2 regions of the Roseburia sp. AM23-20 genome follow, and region 2 is predicted to be linked to the other one. Evidence: predicted binding sites of a transcription regulator. Region 2 holds the regulator's gene; the other holds the start of a gene.
The links. The regulator Rex, encoded in region 2, represses fermentation and respiration genes when NADH is low (regulators of the CRP and FNR family bind a similar motif). The targets are predictions, from matches to a motif close to ATTGTTAANTANTTAACAAT.
Positions count from the first base shown of each region.

Region 1: DW650_RS16175 (shikimate dehydrogenase) is a predicted target of Rex. The motif match lies at 3,588-3,607, and genes of this name have one in related genera.

Region 1 is NZ_QRHS01000026.1:25,130-34,334, reverse strand. Features, by position in the region: gene DW650_RS16190 (NAD(P)/FAD-dependent oxidoreductase) at 1-914, opposite strand, end outside; gene DW650_RS16185 (LysR family transcriptional regulator) at 1,243-2,124, shown strand; gene DW650_RS16180 (LysR family transcriptional regulator) at 2,543-3,424, opposite strand; gene DW650_RS16175 (shikimate dehydrogenase) at 3,680-4,555, shown strand; gene DW650_RS16170 (MFS transporter) at 4,626-5,840, shown strand; gene aroD (type I 3-dehydroquinate dehydratase) at 5,900-6,664, shown strand; gene DW650_RS16160 (TRAP transporter small permease) at 6,888-7,493, shown strand; gene DW650_RS16155 (TRAP transporter large permease) at 7,494-8,783, shown strand; gene DW650_RS16150 (TRAP transporter substrate-binding protein) at 8,799-9,205, shown strand, end outside.
Region 2 is NZ_QRHS01000001.1:266,040-275,244, reverse strand. Features, by position in the region: gene DW650_RS01265 (hypothetical protein) at 1-320, opposite strand, end outside; gene DW650_RS19650 (hypothetical protein) at 490-654, shown strand; gene DW650_RS01260 (chorion class high-cysteine HCB protein 13) at 803-1,027, opposite strand; gene DW650_RS01255 (isopropylmalate/homocitrate/citramalate synthase) at 1,341-2,729, shown strand; gene DW650_RS01250 (GntR family transcriptional regulator) at 2,740-3,399, shown strand; gene DW650_RS01245 (NADP-dependent isocitrate dehydrogenase) at 3,414-4,625, shown strand; gene abc-f (ribosomal protection-like ABC-F family protein) at 4,622-6,559, shown strand; gene DW650_RS01235 (redox-sensing transcriptional repressor Rex) at 6,685-7,338, shown strand; gene DW650_RS01230 (NAD(P)H-hydrate dehydratase) at 7,425-8,987, shown strand; gene alr (alanine racemase) at 9,020-9,205, shown strand, end outside.

The DNA of each region.
Region 1 (9,205 bases), on a different contig from region 2:
TCAGCAACTTTCGGATCACGGATGTTACCAACGGTCATACATGGTTTGCCATATTTTTCTTTTACAGCTTTTGCCATGTAAGAACGCCATCCGTCCGGTAAATAGTTTGCATCGATCTGGTACTGGATGGAACCATTCAGACCACAGGAAACGTCAAATACATCGACTTCTTTTTCAAAGTACTGTAAATACTCTAAGGTATCCTCTAAAGTATTTCCACCTTCTACCATCTCGTCAGCACTGATACGAACGAAGATCGGGAAGAAAGGTCCGACCTGTTTACGAACTTCCTCGATAACCAGTTTGGCAAATCTTGCACGGTTTTCCGGAGAACCGCCAAATTCGTCTGTTCTCTTATTGGTAGTAGGAGAAAGGAACTGGCTGATCAGGTAAGAGTGTCCTGCATGGATCTCAACTGCATCGAATCCACAGATCTGTGCACGTTTTGCAGCTTCACCGTATTTTTTTACAATATGCATGATCTCGTCTTTCTCTAATGGACGAGGAATCTCTCCGCCTGCTTTAGAAGGTACATCAGAAGCAGAAACCGGCTGCATTCCGATACGGGAAGACATTGCAGAAGCACCTGCATGGTTTAACTGGATAGCGATGCATGCACCGTGTTTGTGTACGTTTTCACATAATTTGAAAAGACGCGGGATATAGTTGTCTAAATCGATACGAAGCTGTGTAGTACCGTTAGAACCCTGAGGGGAATCAACACTTGCGTTTTCCACGATCAAAAGACCAGTACCGCCTTTTGCACGCTGCTCATAGTAATTAATATGAAGGAAACTCATTTCTCCGTTCTGCTCACCATAGTTTGTTCCCATTGGTGTCATAACGATTCTGTTTTTTACGGTCATACGACGGATGGTCATTGGTTCAAAAATATGAGGGTATTTGCTTTTCATGATAAAATCTCCTTTGCATTTAAATGAATAAATTGTGTGGTTGAGATTGTTGGATGGTGAAAACTGCAGCATAGCTTTTAGAATGTCAGAAAACGTGGCGCGGTAGGCGTGCAGTATTGAGCGGGCAGATAATTGTGTTTTAGATAGTTACTTTTTTAACAATGAAAAAGTCTGTGTGCTCTTTCTGTGATTAATGTACCCCGAAATATTAAAAAAATCCAATTCGTTTTTTCGGGGAAAATGATAGATTTTCTCTATTGATTCTGCGCGGTAAGATTGTTATTCTTATAATATTGAAACAATTCGGAAGAAACCGGGGGATGGATTCATGAATTTAAGTCAGTTACAGTATTTTAAGACATTGGCAAAGGAAGAACATTATACAAGGGCGGCGCAGATCTTATCGATTACACAGCCATCATTAAGTCATGCGATCGCACAGTTAGAGCAGGAACTGGGAACGAGATTGTTTGAAAAAAAAGGCAGAAATGTTGTTCTGACACGTTATGGAAAGATTTTTCTTCCATATGTGGAAGAATCCTTAAAAGTATTAAAGGAGGGGGTGCAGCGGACAAAAGAATTAAATGGAAGCAAAGAAGGTATGATACATCTTGCTTATATTTATACTTTAGGCAGTACATTTGTACCGAAAATGGTGCGGAGATTCTTAGATGCTTACCCGGATTACCATATTGAGTTTCATTTTATTGTCGGAACGACAGGAGATATTTTAGAGGGACTGAAAAATGACAGGTATGATATGGTATTTTCCTCTTATCAGGACGGGGAGCCGGATATCGAATTCCGGCAGATCGGCGATCAGAAGTTAGTGCTTGCCGTACCGAAAAACCACCCGCTTGCCATGTACGACACGGTGGATTTAAAAGATACCGTAGATTATCCACAGATCTATTTCCAGAAAGGAAGCGGACTGCGCCCGGTGATCGACCAGATGTATGAACAGATCAGCGTATTTCCAAAGATCGCCTTTGAAATAGAGGAAGACGGCAGCATGGCAGGACTTGTCGCCCAGGGATTTGGCATTGCAGTCATGCCGGATATTCCAATCTTAAAAACCCTCGACGTCAAAACCCTGACCATCACAAACCCGGAATACGAACGCCATGTCTACCTTGCCACCATGAAAAAACGCTACCTCTCCCCCGTAGCGAAATCCTTTATCCAGTTTGTCACGCAGGAGACAGAGTGAAGCGAAACTCACCAATACAGAAAACAGAGTGAAGCGAAACTCACCGATACAGAAAACAGAGTGAAGCGAAACTCATCAATACAGAAAACAGAGTGAAGCGAAACTCATCGATACAGAAAACAGAGTGAAGCGAAACTCACCGATACAGTAAAGTCAGTTGTGAGGCGGGAACCCATTTATAAGAAGGTGCTCTGGAGCCGCCGGTACTTAGCGACCGTATTCTGGTCGCTTAGTACCGCTGCGAGCGACAGGCAGCGTAAGCGTGCCTTCGTTAAATGGGTTCCCGCCTCACAATATTCACAGCCTGCAATGAGTTTCGCGTAAGCTGACAGCCGCATTATCAATGGAATGAGTTTCGGGCAAGCTGACAGCCGCATTATCAATGGAATGAGTTTCGGGCAAGCTGACAGCTGCATTATCAATGGTATGATTTCCGTACAAACTGGATAAACCTCTGCACAGCCGGCAGTTGATATTTTCCCCGCATATATCCCATATATACCGTGTGTGAAAAAGTTTCCTGTGAAATGAGCGGTCTGATGCAGATATCATCCCTGTGAATCGTATCAACATCGGCAACGAGAGCAATCCCAAAGTTTTTTGCCACAAGTGAGGCAATTCCGTTTTCATCCGGAGACTCGCAGATAAAATTCGGGATCACTCCGTGGTCATTAAAAAAGTTACGTGTGTATTTGCCAAGACCGGAATGTCTTGCGTATCCAAGCACCGGGTATTTTTCGAAATCCCCGGCTTCAATTTCAGCTTTTTTACCGAGAGGATGTCCTATGGGAAGGATTGCCACAAGGTCCTGCTTTATAATAGGTATAAACTCAATATTTGGTTCATTCGCAGAGTAGGAACCAAAGATCAGATCATAAGAACCTTTCTTCAGACCTTCTATATTCATGGAAGTAATATCCTGAAAAAAATGAAACGTAATATTTTTATTCTGCTCTAAGGAAAGAAAAGCGCGTACCGTATTTGGAATAAATTCACGGGCAAGCGGGGAAACATAAGCAATATCAATATGTCCACCGTTTGTTGCAATCTGCTGCATTTTATTTGAGGCGCGTGTAACATCATCTAAAATCTGCGTGACATGCTCTAAAAAAATCTCCCCGGCTTTTGTGAGCGTGACATTTCGCCCGCGTTTTTCAAAAAGTGTGACACCAAGTTCATTTTCTAAAGCAGCAATGGAACGGCTTAAACTTGGTTCTGAAATATTCATTTTTTCTGCTGCCTGGTTGAAGTGCTGAAGGACGGCTGCTTGGTAAAAATAACTCAATTGATTAAGTGTCATGTATAGATCTCCTTATAAATGATAGATAATATCTATGGATTACAAAATAAAACCATTGTTTTTGTACACATTATATCATGATTAGTACATTAAAACTATTAAAAAAGCATGAAATTGGCATTGGATGTATTGAAAAAAGCGTTGTATAATAATTACATCAGAGGTTGTTAAGTTTTTAACAAAGCGGGCAGGTAATGTTAAAAACATGAAACTAAATAAGAAAATCAAACAAAAAAGAAAAAGGAGAACACTACTATGGCAGAGAGAATCACAGGTCACACAGAGCTTATCGGATTAATGGCTTACCCAATCAGACATTCCAGTTCACCGGCAATGCACAATGAGGCATTTGCATATTTAGGACTTGACTATGCTTACCTTGCATTCGAGGTTGACAACAGTACCTTAGAGGATGCGATCAAAGGTCTTCGCGCATTAAAGATGGTTGGTTCTAACGTATCTATGCCAAACAAAACAGTTGTTGGTCAGTATCTTGATAAATTATCACCGGCTGCAGAGCTTTGCGGAGCTGTAAATACGATCGTTAATGACAACGGTGTATTAACAGGACATATCACAGATGGTATCGGATTTATGCAGGCATTAAAAGACAACGACATCGACGTGATCGGAAAGAAAATGACCATCGCAGGTGCCGGCGGAGCTGCAACAGCAATCGAGATCCAGGCTGCATTAGATGGCGTAAAAGAAATCTCTATCTTCAACATTCATGATAAATTCTGGGAGAACGCAGAGGCAACTGTGAAAAAGATCAATGAGAGAACAAACTGCAAAGCTACTCTTTATGATTTAGACGACAAAGAGAAATTAAGAGAAGAGATGGCAGATTCTTACATCTTCGTAAACGGAACAGGTGTTGGTATGAAACCGTTAGAGGGAATGTCCGTTGTTCCTGATAAATCTTTCTTCCGTCCGGAACTGATCGTTGTAGACGTACCTTATTCTCCGCTTGAGACAAAGATGCGTTCCATGGCAAAAGAAGTTGGATGTAAGACAATGAACGGTCTTGGCATGATGTTATTCCAGGGAGCAGCAGCATTTAAACTCTGGACTGGAAAAGATATGCCGATCGAGCATATGAAAGAAGTATTAAACATCAAATACGAATAAAATCCCCCAGTCACATGCGGCGGTATGAAAAAATGCCGCTGCATCACAACTCAAATTGAGGAGAAAATCAATGAATAAAAAATATTTACCGAGCGCACTGATTCTTTATTTAAATTATTTTATCCATGGTGTCGGATGTTCTATTTTAGGACAGGCAGTGATCAAGGAAGCTCTTGCTGCATCCTGGGGTGTGGAAGCTATGGCGATCACAGCTATTTCTGCCGCACTTGGACTGGGAAGACTGATCGCACTTCCATTTGCAGGTCCTCTTTCTGATAAGTTAGGACGTCGTATCTCTACTGCAATCGGAAGCGGTTCTTATGCAGTATATCTGATCGGTCTTGCGCTTGCATTTAATGCAGGAACAAATGGTGGATATCAGATCGCATATATCTGTGCCATCATCGGAGGTGTTGCCAACTCTTTCCTTGATACCGGAATTTACCCGGCTGTAGGTGAGATCATTTATAAAGCACCGGGTGTTGCAACGATGGGAATTAAATTTTTCATTGCAATCGCACAGATGATCCTGCCATTCGTACTTGGCGTAACGGTAGCAACAACAGCAGCAGGTCTTACATCTTATAACACATTATTCTTTGGATGTGGTATCATTTATATTGTATTATTAGTATTAGTAATGCTTTTTCCGCTTCCGGATGCGGATCAGAAGGCAGCGGGAGAAAAAGAAGGACTGATCGCCAGCTTAAAACATACACATTTTTCCATCGAGTCTGTTGCAATGATCCTGATCGGTTTTACCTGTACCGGTACATTCCAGCTCTGGTTAAACTGTGCGCAGAACTTTGCAAAAGAGAATGTGGGCTGGACAGATCCTTCCATCATGCAGACTTACTATTCCGCAGGAACAATGCTTGCACTTATCGTAACAGCAATATTAACAAGAAAAATTAAAGATGTCAGATTTATCGTGATCTATCCGGTAATCTGTCTTGCTACATTAATTGTTGTATTAGTTGGAAAGAGCCAGCCTCTTATGATCGCAGGTGCATTCCTGATCGGCTGGGCAGGCGCAGGCGGACTGCTTCAGATCGCTACATCAGTCTGCAACATGCTTTTCCCGAAAATCAAGGGAACGGTAACGGCACTTGTTATGATCGCTTCCTCACTGTGTAATTATACGATCCTGACAGCAGCATCAAAGATGCAGCCTTCACAGGTTATGGTTATGAATATCGTATTAACAGCAGTAGGTGTATTACTTGGATTATTTGTAAATCTTCGTTATACAAGTATGGTTGTGCAGGCAAAAGCAGATAATTAAAAAAGATTCGTGTGAAGAATCATATAAGAGATTTTTACACACAGGAATGGAGGATTCATATGAGCAACTATGTAGAAGTCCGCGGTGTCAGAATCGGTGAAGGCGTGCCGAAGATCTGTGTACCGATTGTTGGTAAAACAAAAGAAGAGATTCTTGCAGCAGCAAAATCTTTTGCAGATGTAAAAATGGATGTTGTTGAGTGGCGTGTTGACTGGTTTGACGGTGTGTTTGATTTTGCACAGGTCGAGGACGTATTAAAAGATCTTCGTCCGGCACTTGGCAATACACCGATCCTGTTCACTTTCCGTACCTCTAAAGAGGGTGGCGAGAAAGCGATCGAGCCAGATGTTTATGTAGAATTAAATAAAAAAGCAGCAGCAACAGGGCTGGTTGATCTGGTTGATGTGGAGGCTTTCACAGGTGATTCTTATGTGAAAGAGATCATTAAAGCTGCACATGAAGCTGGTGTGGCAGTTGTTGCTTCCAATCATGACTTTGACAAGACACCGGATAAAGATGATATCGTAGGACGTCTCCGCAAAATGCAGGATTTAGACGCAGATATTCCGAAGATCGCAGTAATGCCGCAGAATAAAAAAGATGTTTTAACACTTCTTGCAGCAACAGAAGAGATGGTATCTGAATATGCAGACAGACCGATCATCACCATGTCTATGGCAGGAACTGGTCTGATCAGCCGTCTCTGTGGTGAAGTATTCGGTTCTGCACTGACTTTTGGAGCAGTTGGAAAAGCATCTGCACCGGGCCAGATGAATGCAGCAGACTTAAATACAATTTTAAATCTGATTCATGAGAGTATGTAAGAATAGCCATAAAAATGGATGTCCCGTACCGAGACAATTCTCATAAGAAAACAAAACCGGATGTCGAATGGAGTTTTTTGACATCCGGTTTTTGTTAGAATTGCATTAGAAAAAACAGAGAAATCTGATAAGATATAATAATAAGTATAAAATCGTTTATTACAAATGAATGATTTTGTATATTGATAAAGAGAAGTTATACGAAGGAAGGAGAAAAGGCTGCATGAAAAAATTTATTCATGTCATAGACGAAAGTCTTGAAGAAATTCTGATGGTTCTCATGTTAGCGGCTATGACGCTGATCATGGGATGTCAGGTATTTTCCAGATATATTCTTGGAGTATCGCTTTCGTGGTCAGAGGAGATCACAAGATATCTGTTTATATGGTCTGCATTTTTAAGTGTGAGTCTCTGTACCAGAAAATGCATTTCTATCAAGGTGGATCAGTTTATCAAAATGTTCCCAAAACGTGGAAAAACTATTTTTAAAATCACAAATCTGACCGTGGAATTTGTTTTTTTTGTTTATCTGATACCGTTCTCCTTCCTGTATTTAAAGGCAACTATCGAGAGTGGACAGGTCAGCCCGGCATGTGGACTGCCAATGTATTATGTACAGTCGGCTCCGTTTTTCTGCTTTATTCTGACCGCATTCCGTATCGTGCAGCGCTGGTTTGGTGAGTGGCGTATTTTGCTTGGAAAAGAAAAGAAGCCATTAGAAGAGGGTAATATCGCGTCCGTGATCGAGGAAGCAGTGATTGAGGCTCCGGAACAGCCGGATCATGTAAATACAGATGATTCACATTCTGCAGTGGGAAAGGAGAAATAGATGTCAGCAGTTGTTGTTTTTATTATTTTTGCCATATGTCTTATCATTGCAATTCCGATCTCTATTTCACTTGGAATTGTAGCTGTACTGCCGGGAGCATTTGATGCTTCTTTTACGGCAAGTGCCGGATATGTCATCCGTTCCATGGTCGGAGGAATTGACAGTTTCCCGTTACTTGCAGTGCCGATGTTTGTGCTTGCGGGAATCCTCATGGCACACGGCAAGATTTCAGAAAAATTATTTGATGTATTTGTATATTTCCTTGGAAATAAAAGAGCGGGGATTCCATGTGCAGTGATTATTACCTGTCTGTTTTATGGTGCAATCTCAGGATCAGCCCCGGCGACGGTTGCGGCAGTCGGCAGTATGACGATCCCGCTTCTGATCGAGCTTGGTTATGAGAAAGATTTTTCCACGGCGATCGTTGCTGTGGCAGGCGGTCTGGGAGTTATCATCCCGCCGAGTATTCCATTTATCATGTATGCGATGGCGACGGGTGAATCAGTCAGTGATCTGTTTTTAGCAGGAATCGTACCTGGAATGATGATCAGTGCACTGCTGATCTTTTATGCATATTATTACTGCCGCCATCATGGAGAAGACAGAGAAAAGATCCAGGCAAAAATGAATCAGCTCAAAGAAAAAGGTTTCTTCAATATTTTAAAAGAGAGCATCTGGGCACTGCTCAGTCCGGTGATCGTACTTGGCTGTATTTATACCGGTGTGGCATCACCGACAGAGGCGGCTGTCATTTCTGTATTTTATTCTTTATTTGTCAGTCTGTTTATTTATAAGTCCATTAAAGTAAAACAGATCTGGGGCATTATGGTGGAGGCGATGAAGACCTATGCACCGATCTTATTTATCCTTGCAACATCGACGGCATTTTCGCGTGTACTTACGCTGATGCAGGTTCCGCAGGATGTCAGCGCATGGATCATGACACATTTTTCAAATGAGATCGTACTGCTTCTTGTGATCAATGTGGTACTCTTGATCGTTGGTATGGTCATGGATACGACTCCGGCGATTCTGATCTTAAGCCCGATCTTACTGCCGATCGTGCAGCATGTTGGAATGAATCCGATCCACTTTGGTGTCATGATGATCGTAAACCTTGCAGTTGGATTTGTTACACCTCCGGTCGGTGTCAATCTGTTTGTGGCAAGTTCGCTTACGAATGTGCCGATGATGCAGATCGCAAAAAAAGCAATGCCAATGATCGGATATTTCCTGCTTGCACTGCTTTTGATCGCATTTATTCCGGCAATCAGTCTTTGTCTGCTTTAAAAGGAGGGCAAATAATTGAAAAATTATAAGAAAAAAATAGTGTGCGGAGTGCTTGCAGGTGCGGTACTTTTGATGAGCGGCTGCGGAAATAAAGACGCACAGGATCAGGTGAGAGTACAACGGTATGCATGGCCGCTTGGAAGTTCGAGTCCGGAGGATACAGTCACACAGATCTATGCGGAGAAATTTGCTGAGGAAGTGGAACGCTTAAGTGATGGAACTATGCTGATTTCTGTTTATCCAAACAGTGTACTTGGCGGAGACAGGGAATTATTAGAATCCTGTAAAGAAGGGGATATTCCTTTTGTGGTACAGAACACGGCACCGCAGGTAACTTTTATGCCGGATGTTGCAGTATTTGATATGCCGGCAGTGTTTGAAACCATCGATGAAGTGCGGGAACATGTGGATAACCCTGACTT
Region 2 (9,205 bases):
AAAATCGTCTCATATGTTTCCATCATGGAAATCATATTCGTAAGCATATCAAGTGTTTCGAGTTCCTTATCCGTACAGAATTTCCGGAGATCGTTCAGCATAGCAAGCGTGGAATTTTCTTCTTCGCTGACAGAGCACATAGACATGACTTTATCTTCTTGATTAAATACCTGGATGGTATTCTGTAATTCCATATATTTGATCAGAATGGCAAATTGTTTTTTCTGGTCGCCTTTCATATAAGGAATTGCTGTTTTTAACATCTGCAGTTCTCGGGTCTGTGTCATATTATCAAATGGCGTGAATGAATTTTGTTCCATAAAAATCTCCATTCTTGTGTGTGAAAAAAGTTTTTTTCACTCGAATGCCTTTTTCTTTCAGTTTATGAATCAGAAAAATAGATTATGTCAGCTATTATGCAGATTTTAGGATGGGTTTAGTGACGATGTCAGGCAGTCCGGCATAAAATAAACAGGGAGGAATAAAAATATGCTGATTATTGATGGAAATAGTGTTTATGAAATAGATGAGGAGTGTGCCAGGAGAAAGAAAGTCCCGAAAGAATGTGGAATTTATGAGAAGATGATACAACAGCAGAAATGGGAAAAAGATCAGGAATATACAGATAAAAATCAGAAAGAAAAATACTCATAATATCGATGATCTATGAATCAGGAAAGAATCCTGCCCGGAGGGCAAAAAACGTCTCGCCTGTAACGGGCAGAGACGTTTTTGGTATAAACAATAGAATGATACAGGGCGACCGGCAATACCGGCCGCCTGTATGGAATGAATGCTCAGACTAGCAGAAGCATCCTCCGCCATTTCCACCACATCCGCCGCAGCAGAAGAGAAGCAGGATGATCCACAGACAGTCATTACTGCCTCCACAGCCATTATTTCCACCACAGAATCCGCCGTTACCGCCACAGCAGCATAATAAGATGATGATCCAGAGAATGGAATTGCATCCTCCCTCGTTACAGGAACATCCACCACCACAGTTTGTTGCAGCTAAATCACTCATATAAAACCTCCAGAAATTTTTCTTACACTGTATCTTATGTGAAAGCCAGATAAGTGTTACAAATCTGAAAAAATTTTCTGTTAGGTTTAAAGGAATACACAGGATGCATATTTTAACATATTTATAACTGCAAGTTATAGAAAATATAAAATTTTATGCCTTGACAAATAAGAGAAGAAATGTATAGAATATAGAAAAAGTATAATTGTATACAATTATGCATGAAAAAATATTCACTCTAAAAGTAAAAATATGCATTCATGGCATAGGTGTCAATGGCACAAGTGCCATGGCAGAAAGAAGGATTTACGTTATGAGAGAAGTTGTAATGAATAAGAAAACGAATCTGCTGCAGCTTGAAGAGCATTTTTATCAGTTAGCAGATGTGAAAGAACCAAATGTATTCCATAATCTGTTCCCGTATGATGAGATCCCAAAGATCGCATTCAATGACCGAATTGTACCACATAATATGCCTGAAAATATCTGGATCACAGATACGACATTTCGTGATGGACAGCAGTCAAGGGCACCTTATACAACAGAACAGATCGTGACGATCTATGATTATCTGCATCGCCTGGGTGGACCGAAGGGTCTGATACGACAGAGTGAATTCTTTTTATATAGCAAAAAAGACAGAGATGCCGTCTATAAATGTTTAGAGCGCGGTTATAAATTTCCGGAAGTTACAAGCTGGATTCGGGCAAGCAAACAAGACTTCCAGTTAGTAAAAGATATCGGTCTGCGTGAGACAGGTATTCTGGTAAGCTGCTCGGATTATCATATTTTCTATAAAATGAAAATGACAAGAAGAGAGGTCATGAATCTTTACCTGAGTGTCATCCGTGAGTGTTTGGAGACAGGTATCAGTCCACGCTGTCATTTGGAGGATATCACAAGATCTGATATTTACGGTTTTGTAATTCCGTTCTGTGTGGAGCTTATGAAGCTGATGGATGAATATAAGATTCCAATCAAGATCCGTGCCTGCGATACTATGGGATATGGAGTGAATTTCCCTGGTGCTGTGATTCCGCGAAGTGTACCGGGTATCATTTATGGTCTGACCACACATGCAGGTGTACCTTCTGAACTGATCGAATGGCATGGTCATAATGATTTCTATAAAGCAGTTAATAACTCTACGACGGCATGGCTTTATGGAGCCAGTGGTGTCAACTGCTCCCTGTTCGGTATCGGAGAGCGTACCGGTAACACACCGCTTGAGGCTATGGTTTTTGAATATGCACAGTTAAAGGGAACACTCGATGGTATGGATACCACAGTGATCACAGAGCTGGCGGAATATTTTGAAAAAGAGCTTGGATATGTGCAGCCGAGCCGTACACCGTTTGTCGGCAGTAATTTTAACGTTACAAGAGCTGGAATCCATGCGGACGGACTTCTGAAAAATGAGGAGATCTATAATATTTTTGATACCGGAAAATTCTTAAACAGACCGCCATTAGTATCTGTTTCCAACACATCCGGTCTTGCAGGAATTGCTCTCTGGATCAACTCATATTATCATCTTCCGAAAGATAAGAGTGTCGATAAGAACTCAGAACTTGTAAAAAAAGTAAAAGTCTGGGTAGACAAGCAGTATGAGGATGGACGTGTTACGGTACTGACGGATAAGGAATTAGTAGAAGAAATTGAAAAATGCTGTAAGGAATTAAATGTAACAATAGGAGCATGAGGTGTCATATATGGGAGAGGATAATTATTCCTTAAGTTCCCGTGTGTTCCATACGATCCGTGAGAATATTTTATCCGGAAAATATGCGACAGACGAAGAACTGAAGGAAAAAAATATCGGCGAAGAGTTAGGCGTCAGCCGTACTCCGGTGCGTGAGGCGCTCCGCCAGCTTGAACTGGAAGGATTAGTCACCATCATTCCGAATAAGGGTGCTTATGTTGTAGGTATTTCCAAGAAAGATATTCAGGATATTTACGAGATACGGTCACGTTTGGAGGGACTGTGTGCAAAGTGGGCTGCGGACAATATCACAAAAGAGCAGTTAGATGAACTGGATGAAAATATATATCTGTCTGATTTCCATGCAGCAAAAGGAAATTCAGAACAAGTCGTGGAATTAGATAACCGTTTCCATGAGATTTTATATAACGCTTCTGACAGTAAAGAGCTGAAACATGTGCTGCTTGATTTTCATCATTACGTGCAGCGTGTACGTAAAATCACACTTGCAGATCCAAAACGTTCTGTGCAATCGAATCAGGAACACAGACAGATTGTGGAAGCATTAAAAAAACATGATGCCAATCTGGCAGAAAAACTTGCAAATGAGCATATGATGAACACCATTCACAATATGGACAATTACGGATGGGACAATTTATTTCAATAGAAAAGGAGAACATAATGGAAAAAATCAAAATGACAACACCACTGGTAGAGATGGACGGAGATGAGATGACAAGAATCCTCTGGAAAATGATCAAAGATGAATTACTTCTGCCGTTTATTGATTTAAAAACAGAGTATTATGATCTTGGATTAGAGCATCGTAATGAGACAAATGATCAGGTTACCGTTGACTCTGCCAATGCAACAAAGAAATACGGTGTTGCTGTAAAATGTGCAACGATCACACCAAATGCAGCCCGCATGACTGAATATAATTTAAAAGAAATGTGGAAAAGCCCGAATGGTACGATCCGCGCCATGTTAGATGGAACGGTATTCCGTGCACCGATCGTTGTAAAAGGGATCGAGCCATGTGTAAAGAACTGGAAAAAACCGATCACGATCGCGCGTCATGCATATGGCGATGTATATAAAGCAACTGAGATGAAGATTCCTGGAGCAGGCAAATGTGAGCTGGTATATACAGCGGAAGATGGTACAGAGACGAGAGAACTGATCCACAACTTTACCGGAGCAGGCGTTGTTCAGGGACAGCATAACCTTTGCAATTCCATTGAAAGTTTCGCAAAAAGCTGTTTTAATTATGCACTGGATACAAAACAGGATCTGTGGTTTGCAACAAAGGATACGATTTCAAAAAAATACGATCATACCTTTAAAGACATTTTCCAGGAAATCTTTGATGCAGAGTACAAAGAAAAATTTGAAAAAGCAGGTATTACCTATTTTTATACATTGATCGATGATGCAGTTGCACGTGTAATGAAGTCTGAGGGTGGTTATATCTGGGCATGTAAAAATTATGATGGAGATGTCATGAGTGATATGGTTTCAAGTGCATTTGGTTCACTTGCCATGATGACTTCTGTATTAGTTTCCCCGGATGGATATTATGAATATGAAGCTGCACATGGAACGGTACAGCGCCATTATTACAAACACTTAAAAGGTGAGGAGACATCCACAAACTCTGTTGCAACTATTTTTGCATGGACAGGTGCACTTAAGAAACGTGGAGAACTTGATTCTAACCAGGCATTATCTGATTTTGCAGAAAAACTTGAAAAGGCTTGTATAAAGACCATTGAAGATGGTAAAATGACAAAAGACCTTGCGCTGATTACTACAAATCCGAATCCGGTTGTATTAAACAGCGAAAATTTCATCAAGGCAATCAGAACAACATTAGAGGAAAGTTTAAAATGATTTTGTCATGTCAGAGTATCTCAAAGTCTTTTGGAACAGATGAGATCTTAAAAGATGTAAGTTTTCATATTGAAGCAAACGAAAAAGCAGCGATTGTCGGCATCAATGGTGCCGGCAAGTCTACGCTGCTTAAAATTATTATGGGCGAAGAAACGTCCGATACCGGTGAAGTGATCCTTGCAAAAGATAAAACAATCGGTTATCTGGCACAGTATCAGGATGTATCGGGGCACAGAACCATTTATGACGAAGTTCTTAATGCAAGAGCTGACATCCTTGAAATGGAACAGAAACTCCGCAATATGGAGTCAGAAATGAATCAGCAGACCGGTGGGGAACTGGAAAAACTGATGGAGGTTTATCATCGTCTGAGCCACGAATTTGAACTGCAGGGCGGATATGCATACCGGAGTGAAGTAACCGGTATTTTAAAAGGACTTGGTTTTTCGGACGAAGATTTAACAAAACAGATGAATGAATTGTCCGGAGGACAGAAAACCAGGGTTTCGCTTGGCAAACTCTTAGTCACAAAGCCGGATGTATTACTTTTAGATGAGCCGACAAACCATCTGGATATGGAGTCGATCCGCTGGCTTGAGAATTTTCTGCGGGCTTACAAAGGGGCTGTTGTGATCGTAGCACATGACCGTTATTTTCTGGATCGCGTTGTCACAAAAGTTGTAGAGATTTTCCAGCATAAAGCGTATGTATATCAGGGAAATTACTCGGATTTTGCGAAGAAGAAAGCAAAAGTCCGTGAAGATCTGTTAAAACAATATTATAATCAGCAGCGTGAGATCAGACATCAGGAAGAAGTTATCACAAAGTTAAAATCGTTTAACCGTGAAAAATCCATCAAGCGTGCGGAGAGCCGCGAAAAGATGTTAGACAAGATAGAACGTATTGAAAAACCGGTTGAGGACAATACAGACATTAAGATCGTGTTAGAGCCAAATGTGGTCAGCGGAAATGATGTCCTTACGGTGTCAGGTCTTGCAAAATCATATCCGCCGGTTACATTGTTTTCGGATATCTCATTCGAGATTAAACGTGGGGAGCGGGTAGCACTGATCGGCAATAACGGAACCGGGAAAACGACCATCTTAAAGATCATCAATAATCTGATACAGGCAGATGGTGGTACGGTAACACTTGGTTCGAATGTTCACATTGGATATTACGATCAGGAACATCAGCTTTTACATATGGATAAAACCATATTTGAAGAGATCTCAGATGCTTATCCAGAGCTGAATAACACAAAGATCCGCAATGTACTGGCAGCCTTTTTATTTACAAATGATGATGTGTTTAAGCGGATCTCAGATTTAAGCGGTGGTGAAAGAGGCCGTGTCTCCCTGGCAAAACTGATGCTTTCAGATGCTAATTTTCTTATTTTAGATGAGCCGACAAACCATCTGGACATTACATCCAAGGAAATTTTGGAATCTGCATTAAACCAGTATACAGGAACGGTATTTTTTGTTTCACATGACCGCTATTTTATCAATCAGACAGCAACAAGAATCCTGGAGCTGACAGGTGAAACAATTGTAAATTATATCGGAAACTATGATTATTATCTGGAAAAACATGATATTATGACGCAGTTGTATGTGAAACAGCCAGAAACTTCAGATGTGCAGCCTAAGAAACAGGATGATGCCGTTAATAAGCTCGACTGGCAGGCACAAAAAGCAGAGCAGGCAAGGATTCGTAAAATTGAAAACAGTTTAAAAAAAGCCGAGGAAGAGATTGCCGCACTTGAAAGTGAAATAAGCATGATCGATGAAGAATGTGCAAAGCCGGAAAACGCAGTTAATTCCGCAAAATTAAATGAGCTTGCAGCAAGACAGCAGGAGTGCAGGGAACGACTGGAAACTTGCTATGAAACCTGGGAAGAGCTGTCAATGCAGTTAGATGAAACTGATTGATGATATTTCCTGATAAAACAGAAAACATCTTATTGAAAAAAAGATAGTTAAATTTTTCACACATTGACAGACACAGGGGAAATCACTATAATAAACAAGAGAACGTAAGAAAGGTGGAACCTTTTGTGCAGGAAAAAGAAATATCACAGGCAGTTATCCGGAGAATGCCGCGTTATTACCGCTACCTCGGAGAACTCTTAGATGCCGGTGTAGAACGTATATCATCCAATGATCTGAGTAAACGAATGAATGTGACTGCATCCCAGATCAGACAGGATCTGAATAATTTTGGTGGTTTTGGCCAGCAGGGTTATGGTTATAATGTAAAGTTTTTATATGAGGAAATCGGTAAGATATTAGGTTTAAATGAAAGACACAATATTATTGTGGTGGGTGCAGGTAATCTTGGACAGGCACTTACAAACTATGTGAAATTTGAAAAACTTGGTTTTGTGATCATAGGACTGTTTGATGTAAATCCTGCATTGGACGGTGTGACCGTGCGTGGAATCAAAATCCGCATGCTGGATGAATTAGAGAGTTTCTGTGCAGAAAATCAGGTGGATATTGCGGCGCTTACTATGCCAAAGGAAAAGGCTGATGCCATTGCAAACAGACTAGTCGGACTTGGAATCCGCGCAATCTGGAATTTTGCGCATGTAGACCTGGAGCTCATTGATAAAAATGTTGTTGTAGAGAATGTACATCTTTCCGACAGTTTGATGCAGTTATCTTACAACATTGTCAGAAACAAAAAAGCAGAAAAAAACGGTAACTGAAAAGGGTGCCATAAATTCAGGAAGCAATTAGCTGCCGCACAGATCTTTGTGCGGCGTTTTTTGCTTATAACAGGGGGCTTATTATCATGAAGTATCTTGTAAACAGCAGGGAAATGCAAAAATATGACGCAAATACCGTTTCACATTTTAAGGTTCCGGGACTTCTTCTGATGGAGCGTGCAGCAATAACATTTGTAAATGAACTCCATAAGCAAAAAGTCGATCTCTCAGAAGTTCTTATCGTATGCGGCAGCGGAAATAATGGTGGAGATGGTCTTGCGATCGCCCGCCTTTTATTTCTGGAGGGACATACTGTTACAGTTGTTTTTGCTGGAAATAAAGATCATTGCTCGGAGCAAAACAGAATCCAGCAGGATATTTTAAATGCATATGGTGTTCCTGTCTATACGGATTTACCGGAACAGATCAGACCAACAACTGTCATAGATGCACTATTTGGTGTAGGGTTGTCGAGAGACGTGACTGGTACTTATGCAGATATATTATGTTGTATGAATACACTTCCGGGAGAAAAAGTGGCAGTGGATATTGCATCCGGAATTTCTGCAGGTACAGGTGCTGTCCTTGGTATGGCATTTCGTGCAGATATCACGATCACATTCGCATTTGCGAAATTAGGCAGTATTCTCTGGCCGGGAAATGAATATGCCGGCAGAGTGATCGTATGTGATATCGGTATCACGAAAGAAAGCTGGCTGGGAGAGACACCGTCAGTAATGGCATTGGAAACGAAAGATTTATTGCTGCTCCCGGAGAGAAAAAGTCATTCTAATAAAGGAAGCTATGGAAAACTTTTGCTGATCGCAGGAAGTGTCAATATGGCAGGGGCGGCAGTTTTATCTGCAAAAGCTGCTTACGCCACAGGATGCGGTCTGGTGCGTGTGCTGACGCCGGAAGAAAACAGGATTATTTTACAGAGCTGTGTTCCAGAGGCGGTTCTTACTACTTATGATAAAAATGCTGCTCCGGGGAAGGCTGTATTACAGGAGGCTTTTGATTGGGCAGATGCCATTGTGGCAGGTCCCGGGCTTGGGAAAGAAAAAACTGCTGCACAGATATTAAATTTTGTGTTAGAATATGGAACGTCACAGGAAAAGAAAGCAATTCTTTTTGATGCGGATGCGTTAAATCTGATAGCAGAGCAGAATGACTTACCAGAGGCAGATATCTGGAAAAATTTTAAAATCCCGGCAGTGATCACACCTCATCCCGGAGAGATGAGCCGGCTTACCGGAAAAACAGTCAATGAGATCCAGCATCATTTGCTTCAGACTGCTGCGGATTATGCAAAAGAATATCACGTTGTATGTGTCTTAAAAGACGAACATACCGTAACTGCACTGCCGGATGGTAAAAAATACCTGAATCTTTCCGGCAATTCCGGAATGGCAACAGCAGGAAGCGGAGATGTGTTAAGCGGTGTGATCGGTACACTTATGGCACAGAAAATAACACCTTACCAGGCGGCTCCTCTTGGGGTATATCTTCATGGCCTGTCCGGTGATCTTATGATACGCACAACGGGGTTACAGGGGCTTACAGCCTCAGATCTGATCTGTGGTATTAAAAAAGTTCTGAATATTTATACTACAAAGCCGATCGATAATGAACAAAAATTCGTTGAATAAAAAACGGTAAACAAAATAGATGGAGGATCAACATGAACAGATACAGCAGAGTGCATGCGGAAATCGATCTGGATGCAATTCTACACAACATGGATGCGATGCGCGGAAACATTGCAAAAGACACAAAAATTATGGCTGTCATTAAGGCAGATGGCTACGGACATGGTGCCGTAGAGATTGCAGAGACGATTGAAAAACTGGATTATCTTTATGGTTAT